DNA from 4 places in the Mixta mediterraneensis genome. Region 1 is predicted to be linked to each of the others. Evidence: predicted binding sites of a transcription regulator. Region 1 holds the regulator's gene; each other region holds the start of a gene.
The links. The regulator LexA, encoded in region 1, represses DNA repair genes until DNA is damaged. The targets are predictions, from matches to a motif close to TNCTGTATGTACATACAGNA.

Region 1 (3,172 bases):
TAATAAACATCAGCAGTACGGCATTAACAGCCACCACGTCAGGCCCAATACGTGCGCCCAACATTGTCAGCGAAGCAAAACAGAGTTGCAGCATCAGCGAACGCAGCATAATGTCGCGATTAAGCCTTAACAGACGGCCCATATCGCCACGCCAGCTCTGCTTAATCAAAGCCATATCAATGCCGCGTAGCGCTAATACGCGCCATACCATCGCGATGCCTACCGCCAGCGTTACGTATTCCGCTAATGCGGTTGCTGTCGCTGCACCCGCTACTTCCCAATGCAACCCCAGCACCAGCCATAAATCGAGCAGAATATTAACCAGATTCCCTACCACCAGCAGGATCACCGGTGCCCGGGCATACTGGACGCCAAGCAGCCAGCCCAGGATGACCAGGTTTGCCAGCGTCGCGGGGGCGCTAAGCCAGCGAATGTGGATGAACAGCGTCGCCTGCTCCAGTACCTGCGGATTCCCCCCGATCAAACGCGTAGCGAGTTGGCTAACCGGATCGCGTAGAAAAATAAATATTACTCCGGCTAGCAGCGCCAACATTAACGGCTGCGTAAGCGCGCGCGCCAGCGCAGCTTTGTTATTTGCACCAAAAGCCTGCGCTGTTAAACCGGTGGTACTCATGCGTAAAAAAAGTAACAGCATAAACAGGAAGCTGGTGATCGTGGTGCCAACGGCTACGCCGCCGAGATAAATCGGACTATCAAGGTGACCAATAACAGCGGTATCGACCAGCCCAAGCAGTGGAACGGTGATATTAGAAAGGATCATGGGCAGCGCCAGCCGCCAAAGATTTTTATCGGTTGCAGTCAGAAAACGCATTCGCAGATCCGTGCTCAGAGCCGCTGCATCAACAGTTAAAACAGCAGCGGCGAAACGTGGGCAGACAGAATAGCATCAGGATCAACGAACGGAAGCGGCTAACGCAGGATTACAGCCACTCACCATTACGAACCACACCAACCGCTAAGCCTTCAATTGTCAGCGATTGAGCACGCGTATCGACTATAATTGGTTCGAATTCACTGTTTTCTGGCAGGAGATGCACAACAGAACCCTGTTTTTTCCAGCGTTTTACCGTGACTTCATCATCAATACGCGCGACAACCACCTGTCCATTACGCACGTCTTGCGTTTTGTGCACTGCCAGTAAATCCCCGTCTATGATGCCAATGTCTTTCATTGACATACCACTGACGCGCAGCAGGAAATCTGCTGCCGGTTTAAACAGATCAGGATCGACTTTGTAATGCGTTTCGATGTGCTCTTGTGCCAGCAAGGGTTCACCGGCGGCAACACGGCCAATTAACGGCAAACCTTCAGAGGCCTCTTCTTCCATTAACAGGCGGATCCCACGGGAAGCACCAGAGACAATCTCAATTACGCCCTTACGCGCTAATGCTTTGAGATGTTCTTCTGCCGCATTAGGTGAACGGAAGCCCAGTTGCGCGGCGATTTCTGCACGCGTTGGCGGCATGCCTGTTTGATTAATGTGATCGCGAATCAGGTCATAGACCTGCTGCTGCCTGCTGGTTAACGCTTTCATCCCGCCCCCTGGTTGTTTATACAGTCGCTGTGAGTATATACAGGTATTGGCGAAATGGAAACCGAAAGTGGGGGAATAATCAGCCGGTTGACAGCTTCTGGAAAGCCTATCGCAAATGCGACCAAAGCAAGGCGATCCAAACAAAAACGGCCAGTATGATGCTCAGCAATACAGCAGCTGAACCCATGTCTTTTGCTCGCCCCGCCAGTGGATGGTGTTCTGGTCCGATACGATCAACCACCGACTCAATGGCGCTATTCAGGATTTCAACAATGATGACGAATACCACGGCACCAATCATTAATACGCGGGTTATTGTGTCTATGTCCAGCCAGCAAGCCACGACGATCGCAATTAAAGCCGCAATCGCTTCCTGGCGGAAGGCCGCCTCGTGTCGCCATGCGGCGCGCAGTCCTTGCCACGAATAACCGGCAGCTTTCACTATTCTGATAAAACCGACGGCATTATTTGCCATGTGATGGGAACCCTTTCAATGAATTGACGTCAATGTCTGGGCTGCGTGCCGTTGGCACCACCACAGATCTTCGCTGCACTTTCTGGTATGCTTGCGGCGCTTTGCTAACAAGAGGCTTCATGTTGTCTATGTCAGGTTGGCGTAAACTTTATTATAAATTACTGAATTTACCACTCTCGTTTTTGGTAAAGAGTAAGGCCATTCCGGCCGATCCCGTTTCTGAACATGGGCTGGACCCTACCCGGCCCATTATGTATGTTCTGCCTTACGATTCGAAGGCCGACTTACTGACTTTACGCGCGCAGTGTATTAAACACGATCTCCCTGATCCCCTCTCTCCGCTGGAGATTGATGGAACACTGCTGCCACGCCACGTTTTTATTCACGACGGGCCGCGCGTATTTCCCTATTTCGTGCCGAGTGTTGAGTCGGTCAAGATCTTCCATGATTATCTCGATTTACACCGCAATAACCCCGATCTCGATATTCAAATGCTACCGGTGACGGTTATGTTTGGTCGTGCGCCTGGCCGCGAGGTTCAGGGTGAAGATACACCGCATTTGCGCGTATTGAATAGCGTGCAAAAATTCTTCGCGGTAGTCTGGCACGGGCGTGACAGTTTTGTGCGTTTCTCTCCTACCGTTTCGCTGCGCCGTATGGCGACCGAGCATGGCACCGATCAATCTATCGCTCAGAAGCTGGCACGCGTCGCGCGTATACACTTTGCTCGTCAGCGTCTGGCTGCAATTGGGCCGCGCTTGCCAGCCCGTCAGGATCTCTTCAGTCGCTTGTTGCAATCAAAAGCCATTGAGAAAGCGGTTGAAGATGAAGCACGCAGCAAAAAAATCTCTCATGAAAAAGCGCAGCAAAATGCGGTTGAGATGATGGAAGAAATTGCGGCCGACTTCTCCTATGAAGCGATTCGCGTTACCGATCGTGTCATGGGCTGGTTGTGGAGCCGCCTCTATCAAGGCATTAACGTGAACGGCGGCGAACGCGTTCGTCAGCTGGCGCAAGATGGCCACGAAATTGTTTATGTGCCCTGCCACCGCAGCCATATGGATTATCTGCTGCTGTCTTATGTGCTTTATCATCAAGGACTAGTGCCGCCACATATCGCGGCGGGCATTAATCTCAACTT
Region 2 (3,172 bases), on a different contig from region 1:
AGCGATGTTTGCCAGATAAAGCGCTTCTTCTACAGCCGTGTTGCCGCCGCCAATGACTGCGACTTTTTGATTACGATAAAAGAACCCATCGCAGGTGGCGCAGGCTGAAACGCCTTTACCTTTAAAGGCTTCTTCAGAGGGCAAACCCAGGTAGCGTGCAGAGGCACCTGTGGCGATAATCAACGCGTCGGCGGTATATTCGCCGCTGTCGCCGGTTAAACGAAACGGTCGGCTCTGCAAATCAACGCTGTGAATATGGTCAAAAATGATCTCGGTATTAAATTTCTCCGCATGTTCGTGCATGCGTTCCATCAAGGATGGGCCTGTCAGATCGTGTGGGTCACCCGGCCAGTTCTCCACTTCTGTGGTTGTGGTCAGCTGTCCGCCTTTTTCCAGCCCGGTAATTAACACCGGATTCAGGTTGGCGCGTGCAGCATAAACCGCTGCGGTATAACCTGCTGGACCAGAGCCCAGAATGAGTAACTTACTGTGTTTTGCCGTACTCATGCGTTCCTCAGTTTCATTCGGCTGACATAGCCTGCGATTGTAGGGAATAACGTGTTGCAATGACAAGGCTTGCGCGATTTTGTTAACGATAGCTGCAAACGGCGTAGACGATGAAGCCGGTTTTCGCTCCCCCTGTGCGCCACAATGGGGCAAAAATCGGTTTTTTGTGGTGCAGCTGCTCAAAAATATTCATTTAAAAACAGTTACCCAGACGACTGTCTGGCATCTTGTACTGGATTTGGACATTTTACTTTGACAATCGCCTGCGCATTTGCGAAAACAGTGTCAGAAGCGAAGGGCGTTAGTCGAAACAAAATAGGGCGTTATGTCTTGTTTTGCGCGCAACGTCGAATAAATGCAGCCTGACATTGGTAATGACGCATGATGTGGACAGACAGCATGCGTCATGCGGATGAGTGCGTTAGCACAGGCTCTGATACTTCACTTCAAAATGCCCCGAACAATGAGCGTTTTTCAGGGTGTGGCAGGTAAAGGGAAGGAATGAAGAGAGACAATAATAATGGTAGACAATAAGAAACGCCCCGGGAAAGATCTCGATCGAATCGACAGAAATATTCTGAATGAACTGCAGAAAGACGGTCGTATTTCAAACGTAGAACTTTCCAAACGCGTAGGGCTATCGCCTACGCCATGCCTTGAGCGCGTGCGCCGCCTTGAACGTCAGGGTTTTATACTGGGCTACACCGCACAATTAAACCCGCATTATCTGGATGCATCATTGCTGGTATTCGTTGAGATTACTCTGAATCGTGGCGCCCCAGACGTCTTTGAGCAATTTAACGCCGCTGTGCAAAAACTTGAGGAAACTCAAGAGTGTCACCTTGTTTCCGGTGATTTTGACTATCTGTTGAAAACACGTGTACCTGATATGTCTGCCTATCGCAAACTGTTGGGCGAAACCTTGTTGCGTCTGCCAGGCGTTAACGACACGCGTACTTATGTAGTGATGGAAGAGGTCAAACAGAGCAATCGCCTGGTGATCAAAACTCGCTGATGCGGAGCAGGTGCAAAACCTGTGGGATTTCGATACACTCCTGTGAATTCATACAGGATCAGCGTCGGGGTTGCCCGGCGCTGTTGCTTCATACTTTACAGGCACCTGGAGAGTCCTCTTGAGCCAGGAATACACAGAAGATAAAGACGTTTCGTTACAATCGCTGAGCAGTGGACGTCGTCTACTGGAAGCGTTGCTCATCCTGGTGGCGCTTTTTGCCATCTATTTGATGGTTTCTTTGGTCAGCTTTAACCCTTCCGATCCGAGCTGGTCGCAAACGGCCTGGCACGAACCTATCCACAATATTGGCGGGAGCGTTGGCGCCTGGCTTGCGGATACCTTGCTTTTCATTTTTGGCGTTATGGCTTATGCCATTCCTCCGGTCATTCTTGGATTGTGTTGGATCGCTTTTCGCCAGCGTGATAAGCAGGATTATTTCGATTATTTTGCTGTTGGCTTACGTTTAATCGGCGTGCTGGCGCTGGTAGTCACTACGTGCGGCATGGCGGCACTGAACGCGGATGACATCTGGTATTTCGCGTCTGGTGGCGTAATTGGTAGCCTGGTTAGTAACGCCATTGCGCCATGGTTTAGTCCAGCGGGCGGTACGCTAGCGTTGCTGTGCGTCTGGGCGGCGGGTGTTACGCTGTATACCGGCTGGTCATGGCTGACGATTGCCGAAAGAATTGGCGGCGTAGTCATGGGCATACTGACTTTTGCCAGCAATCGATCACGTCATGATGAACGATGGCAGGAAGAAGATGAGGCGGACTATGACGAAGACGCTGCATCTGCGCCTGCATCCAGTTTGTATGCTATCCCACAGGATGACGATGATGTGCTGTTGGCTGCACCACATAGCGCACCTGCCAGCGAGGTTAACAACCCGCAGGATCCGTTATTAGCGAAAGCGGCGGCGGCAACCAGTGCTGCTGTGACCGCCACAGTAGAAGCCGCAGAGGTTAAATTAGCACCGGTACAACCTGCAGCGCCTGTTTCAGCGGCGTCGCCGGCTTCGCCTGCTGCGCCATCTGAAACAGTCCAGGCGGCTCCCCTTAAACCTGCTTCCTCGCAAGCACCAGACAGTTCGCCGCCACTTTATCGCTTTGAAGTGCCTGAAGAAAAACCAGTTTCAGCGCCGCAGTTTTCTGCTTTTACAGATGATGAACCTAAAATGGGCAACTGGCGTGAGACATCCTCCTCATTGCCAGAAGTGCCTTCCGCGATAGCCGCCGCCGTTGTCAGCACTGCCGCTGCGTCTGCCGCGTCGCGTGCGTCTGCACTGGCACCGACGTTTGATCCTGCTCCTGAAATCAATCACAACCCGCAGGTTAAGCAAGGGATCGGGCCATCTTTACCACGTCCCAATCCGGTGAAACTGCCGACGCGTCGTGAGTTAGCATCTTATGGCATTAAATTGCCTTCACAGCGTATGGCGGAAGAGAAGGCTAAAGCGGAAAGGTCCAGTGCTACTCAGTCAACCATGGCCGCGGAAGAAAATGCCACCTGGACGCCAGATGACGAGGAAGCATTACAACAGGCTAAACTGCGTGAAGCTTTTCAGTCTGAACAACAGCAGCGCTATGGGGAAAACTGGCAGCAGGAAGAAGAGGATGAAGACGCTCTGCAGCAGGCTTCGCTCGCTCGTCA
Region 3 (3,172 bases), on a different contig from region 1:
GTTGATACTGGCGCACCGGTACGCTGGATCGCACTGGCAAGAAAAGCGTAATAGAGCAAATTTCCGACCAGAGAGAGTTTCAGCGCTTCACGCCAATCGGCAGAGGCCAGTTTGCGCAGGCGTTGGCGATCGTGCCAGGCCAGCGGCAATGCAATCAAGCCAAATGCCACATAACGCCCCGCAGACTGAAGCGTGCCGGGATAATCCGGCACCAGCAGCGGGCCGACAAAAATCAATCCCCACATCAAACCTGCGGTAAGGGCAAACATTACGCCAGCAAACATTTTTTCTTCCTTTATAGAGAAACCCGCACAGTGTGGCGAAATGACGAAGGAATTGCCTGTAGCAGATGGCGACAGCGCTGCATGCCCGATTCATTAGCGCCATTATCAAGTGATTTAGGAGTATACAATTCAAACGTATAGCGGGAAATGATGGCCTGATAGCGCCCTGCAGCCGGTAATGTCGTTAATTGCTGAAACTGGGCGCGATCGTTTTCGCAGAGAAATGACCGCAACGCCTGCATGTCGTCCCTCTTCGTTACGTTGTGTTTGCCATATATGTTTGCGCAACCGCTTACTGTGTCGATACCCCTGTTAAATCTGGGGGCAAGCTCTGATCATAACAGCCGATGGGCATCGGCACCTGGACCAGCGCTGAAGAGTTGTTCAAACAACAGGGTGAAGGGTAAACAGAACAGCCATTGACGCATTATGCGGCGACGAGCGACCTGTGCTGAGCTGCTGAATTTTGGCGGAAGGGTATTAACAGAAAAGGCCCGGCTGACCGGGCCTTTTAGCAGAGGGAATGACTATGCGTACACAAGGATCAAAACGGGATATCGTCGTCAAAATCCATTGGCGGCTCGTTATTATTACTTGCCGGTGCGCTCTGCGGTTGCGGACGTGACTGCGCGCCGCCGCTGAACTGATTATTGCCGCCCTGCGGCTGCTGAGGTTGCCCCCAACCGTTATTGTTGTTCTGCTGGCCCCCCCCTGCTGGTGCGCCTGCATTACCGCCCTGGCGTCCACCCAGCATTTGCATGGTGCCGCCAACGTTAACGACAACTTCGGTGGTGTAACGATCCTGGCCGCCTTGATCCTGCCATTTACGGGTGCGCAACTGACCTTCAATATAAACCTGCGAACCTTTACGCAGATATTCACCGGCCACTTCAGCCAGCTTGCCAAACAGCACGACACGATGCCATTCAGTAACTTCTTTGTTTTCACCGGTTTGTTTGTCACGCCAGCTTTCCGACGTAGCCAGCGTAATGTTGGCAACAGCGCCACCATTTGGCATATAACGCACTTCCGGATCCTGACCCAGATTCCCGACAAGAATCACTTTGTTAACGCCACGACTGGCCATGTTGCTGTCTCCCGATGAGTTAATGCTAAAAGTCTAAACGGTTAATTCTAACACGTCCTGAATGCTGTTCCCACTTTCGAGCAGGCTTCCAATTTTGAACATTGCTTCGCCAAAAAGCAAAGAAGTACTGGATATTTATTCAGGCTATTTTTTGTGCCATAATGATGCGTTTATTCTGACCGTGTCGGCAAGGCACGGAGAGTGCTTCTAATCCGGGAAAGGTGAATGGATAAGATCGAAGTTCGTGGTGCCCGCACCCATAATTTGAAAAACATCAACCTGATCATCCCGCGTGACAAACTCATTGTGGTAACCGGCCTTTCAGGTTCCGGTAAATCCTCTTTGGCGTTTGATACGCTGTATGCGGAAGGCCAACGCCGCTATGTGGAGTCGCTCTCTGCCTATGCGCGCCAGTTTCTTTCCTTAATGGAGAAACCGGACGTCGATCATATAGAAGGGCTGTCGCCAGCCATCTCTATTGAGCAGAAATCTACGTCACACAACCCGCGCTCAACCGTCGGCACGATCACTGAAATTCATGATTATCTGCGCCTGCTGTTTGCTCGTGTGGGCGAACCCCGCTGCCCGGATCATGACGTTGCACTGGCAGCACAGACAGTCAGTCAGATGGTTGATCAGGTGCTGGCCCAGCCTGAAGGTCGCCGCCTGATGCTGTTGGCACCAGTGGTGAAAGATCGTAAAGGTGAGCATAACAAAACACTGGAAAACCTGGCGACACAGGGTTATATCCGTGCGCGTATTGATGGTGAAGTGTGCGATCTCTCCGATCCACCGAAGCTTGAACTGCAAAAAAAACACACTATTGAAGTGGTCATTGACCGCTTCAAAGTGCGTGAAGATCTGGCAACACGTCTGGCAGAATCGTTTGAAACGGCGCTGGAGCTGTCTGGCGGCACCGCAATCGTCGCCGATATGGATGACATTGCAACGGAAGAGCTGCTGTTCTCGGCTAACTTCGCCTGCCCGGTTTGTGGTTACAGCATGAGTGAACTGGAACCACGGCTGTTCTCCTTTAACAACCCAGCCGGAGCTTGCCCAACCTGTGATGGCTTAGGCGTACAGCAGTATTTTGATCCCGATCGGGTGATACAAAATGCCGAGCTGTCGCTGGCAGGCGGGGCAATTCGCGGCTGGGATCGCCGTAACTTCTATTATTTCCAGATGCTGCGCTCACTGGCCGAACATCTCAGTTTCGACATTGAAGCGCCATTCAGTAGCCTGAAAGACAGCGTGCAAAAAGTCATTTTGTACGGTTCTGGCAAAGAGAGTATCGAATTCAAATATATCAACGATCGTGGTGATACCTCGGTGCGCCGTCATCCGTTTGAAGGCGTGCTGAATAATATGGAACGCCGCTATAAAGAGACCGAGTCATCAGCAGTGCGTGAAGAACTCGCGAAGTTTATCAGCAATCGTGCCTGCGCCAGCTGCGAGGGCACGCGTTTGCGTCGCGAAGCCCGACACGTTTACGTTGAAAACACCACACTGCCGACCATCTCCGAAATGAGCATTGGCCACGCCATGTCTTTTTTCGAGAATCTGAAGCTAAGCGGCCAGCGCGCCAAAATCGCTGAAAAAGTTCTGAAAGAGATCAGCGATCGTCTGAGTTTTTTGGTAAATGTCGGCCTGAATTATTTATCCATGTCGCGTTCAGCGGAAACGCTGTCCGGTGGTGAAGCACAGCGTATCCGTCTGGCAAGTCAGATTGGCGCCGGGTTAGTCGGCGTGATGTATGTGCTGGATGAGCCATCCATCGGTTTACATCAGCGTGATAATGAAC
Region 4 (3,172 bases), on a different contig from region 1:
CAAACCGGTCGGGCGCACCACCTGATCGATAACTTCGGAGCCCGATTTTTCCAGTTCATAATTGCCTGGCGTCGCGGAGACATAAATCGTTTGTGGGGCCAGCGCTTCAAACTCTTCAAATTTCATTGGGCGGTTATCCAGCGCGGACGGCAAGCGGAAACCGTATTCCACCAGCGTTTCTTTACGCGCCCGATCGCCGCGGTACATGCCGCCGATTTGTGGAATGGTGACGTGGGATTCATCCACCACCAGCAACCCATCCGCAGGCAAATAATCAAATAACGTGGGTGGCGCTTCGCCCGGTCCGCGCCCGGAAAGATAGCGCGAATAGTTTTCGATACCGGAGCAATAACCTAATTCGCCCATCATCTCCAAATCAAACTGGGTACGCTGAGTAATACGCTGCTCTTCTAACAGCTTATTGTTTTCCAGTAATACTTTGCGACGGTCAGCCAGCTCAACTTTAACGTCTTCCATCGCCTGCAATATACGCTCGCGCGGCGTGACATAGTGCGTCTTGGGATAAATGGTAAAACGCGGGATCACCGACTCCACCTGACCGGTCAGCGGATCAAATAACGACAGCCGTTCGACCTCTTCATCAAACAGTTCCACACGCAACGCGATGTCATCGGATTCTGCCGGAAAGATGTCGATCACCTCACCGCGCACGCGGAACGTGCCGCGCTGGAAAGCCTGATCGTTACGGGTGTATTGCAGCTCCGACAGACGGCGCAGAATACTGCGCTGATCGATAATCATGCCGCGCGTCAGATGGAGCATCATTTTCAGATAGAGATCGGGATCGCCCAGACCGTAGATCGCTGAAACCGACGCCACCACAATCACATCGCGGCGCTCAAGCAGCGCTTTGGTCGCGGAAAGGCGCATCTGCTCGATATGTTCGTTTACCGAGGCATCCTTTTCAATAAAGGTATCGGAGCTGGGAACATAGGCCTCGGGCTGATAATAGTCGTAATAAGAGACAAAGAATTCCACAGCGTTGTCCGGGAAAAATTCTTTCATTTCACCATAGAGCTGCGCCGCCAGCGTTTTATTCGGTGCCAGTACCATCGTAGGCCGATTAAGATCGGCAATGACGTTGGCTACGGTAAACGTTTTCCCCGAGCCGGTTACGCCTAGCAGCGTCTGATGAGCCAGTCCATCCTCAAGCCCTTCTTCCAGGCGACGGATCGCTTCAGGCTGGTCGCCAGAGGGCTTGAAAGCAGAATTTAATTTAAAGGCTTTACTCATGAATGTGGTTCCTGCTGAAGAAGTCGGCGGGCAGGCGATAAGTTTACTCCGCTATGGCAATTTTACCAGAAAAAAATACTGGATATAACAACAGTAATTCTGCACTGTTATGAGGAAAGTCGCCGTAATCTGTAAACAGAATGTATAAGCCAGACACGGCATCTTTGTTGCGCAAGGTTATCCCCAGATGGAGCGTCATTTTAACATTTGTCAATAGAGCGTCATAAAATTACGGTTTGATGAACTGCCGGATAATCCTTAGGCTTGTTTTTTATTAACTTTTTGAATTTATTCATTAAGGCCGAAAAGCCCAGTTTCTCAGCATAATGTGAACAAGCCGCGTATTTCCTCGCTTTCAACCTGTTTTCATTACCTAATGCACAAGGTTATCCACAGGAATAGTGGATAACTAAAGTCAGCCCTGTCGCCATCGGCTGTGTATAATTTTTCCCCCAGCAAAATCCCGCTTAGAAATAAATTTTTTTCGGCTAAATTTGCCCCTTTCTGTAAAGCTTTAACTATCCTTTTGGAGCCTTGATGAAAAATTTACTCGCTGAAAGAGTCTTTTAAAGGCCGGTCATCATCAGGTGCGGTGCTTCGTCACAGCACAGCTGTACCAGAACCGTTAAGCATCCGGCACTGTCTGAGTGCAATGTTTTTATCACTTCAGAAATGGTTAAACATTTCTCATGTTTGGCCGCCATTTTATCGCTTTCTCAGGCTAGAACAGGCCATATTTTGAATCTGGCCTGAGAATTGCAAGTTCTGGTATCGGTAAGCGTCCCCGCGCTCGTTGGCGTACTGTGCGGCAATGGCGGAAGCGCCATTGTTGATGTCTTGTTTGCCAGACGACAAAGAGCGGAAGCATTCAGGCCAATTATCTGGAAGGAGTGTATAAGATGCTGAGTTTACGTTCGGTAAATCAATTTTACGGTCAAAATCACATACTGTGGGATGTGGATCTGGATCTCCCCCCCGGCACCTGTACCGGCGTTCTGGGTCGCCCCGGTATGGGCAAAACCACGTTAGTGAATTGCATTATGGGCAAACTGCCGATCAACAGTGGCTCAATATTCTGGCAGGAAAATGGCGCACCGCCGGAGGATTTGCTGCTGCAACCGGCTGAACAACGCGCGCGCAGAGGCATTGGCTATGTACCTCAAGGAAGCCATATTTTCACGCAGATGAGTGTTGAAGATAATTTATTGATCGCGCTACTGGCAGGTGCGGATCAGGCAGATCGCCATCGCGCTATCCCTGAAATGGTATTTGATCTGTTTCCTGCCCTCTATTCTTTACGCCAGCAGCGCAGTGGCGATCTGCCGGTTGATCAACAACAGCAGCTGGCGCTAGCGCGGGCGCTGGTATTACAGCCCAAACTGTTAATTCTGGACGAGCCCACCGATGGCATGTCGCCATGGCTGGAAGAAGAAATGGGAAATTTGATCCGCCGCCTCAATCTGGATTACGGCATGACGATATTGCTGCTGGAGCAGCGTGTGTCACTGATTCGTCGGGTTGCCGATTATTTTCTACTGCTGCACCGCGGGCGCAATGTGGCGCAGGGCAAAGTGGCGCAGTTAGATGATTTCACCGTCAACAAATGGCTGACGGTGATGTGATCAGGCAGGCAAGGTCAAATAGCGGCCACAGTCGGCATACTGGGCGGCATCGGTGAGATACGGAATCTCGCCGAGACAGGGTGCCGGTAAACGCTGTTTCAGCGTAGTAAGATACTCCTGGTGGCGTTTGCCCGGCGGCAAAACGGTATTGGCGATCCAGCCCGCCAGGCGCAGCCCACGTGCTTTTATCGCATCAGACGTAAGCATAGCGTGATTAATGCAGCCCAGTTTCACGCCCACCACTAAAATCACCGGTAGCTGTTCCGCTTCCACCCAGTCGGCGTAAGTTTCACTTG

Region 2: the regulator LexA is predicted to act here: its motif matches at 1,561-1,580, upstream of QRY16_RS06085 (DNA translocase FtsK 4TM domain-containing protein).
Region 3: the regulator LexA is predicted to act here: its motif matches at 1,497-1,516, upstream of uvrA (excinuclease ABC subunit UvrA).
Region 4: the regulator LexA is predicted to act here: its motif matches at 1,331-1,350, upstream of uvrB (excinuclease ABC subunit UvrB).

The regions. Positions count from the first base shown of each region.
Region 1 covers NZ_JASUAZ010000040.1:10,463-13,634, forward strand. Annotated here, with positions in the region: gene dinF (MATE family efflux transporter DinF) at 1-832, opposite strand, end outside; gene lexA (transcriptional repressor LexA) at 942-1,556, opposite strand; gene QRY16_RS17515 (diacylglycerol kinase) at 1,663-2,031, opposite strand; gene plsB (glycerol-3-phosphate 1-O-acyltransferase PlsB) at 2,160-3,172, shown strand, end outside.
Region 2 covers NZ_JASUAZ010000006.1:35,551-38,722, forward strand. Annotated here, with positions in the region: gene trxB (thioredoxin-disulfide reductase) at 1-507, opposite strand, end outside; gene lrp (leucine-responsive transcriptional regulator Lrp) at 1,028-1,522, shown strand; gene QRY16_RS06085 (DNA translocase FtsK 4TM domain-containing protein) at 1,641-3,172, shown strand, end outside.
Region 3 covers NZ_JASUAZ010000021.1:52,168-55,339, forward strand. Annotated here, with positions in the region: gene QRY16_RS13480 (DMT family transporter) at 1-284, opposite strand, end outside; gene QRY16_RS13485 (hypothetical protein) at 296-526, opposite strand; gene ssb1 (single-stranded DNA-binding protein SSB1) at 829-1,371, opposite strand; gene uvrA (excinuclease ABC subunit UvrA) at 1,597-3,172, shown strand, end outside.
Region 4 covers NZ_JASUAZ010000008.1:106,672-109,843, reverse strand. Annotated here, with positions in the region: gene uvrB (excinuclease ABC subunit UvrB) at 1-1,254, opposite strand, end outside; gene QRY16_RS07875 (ABC transporter ATP-binding protein) at 2,154-2,876, shown strand; gene bioD (dethiobiotin synthase) at 2,877-3,172, opposite strand, start outside.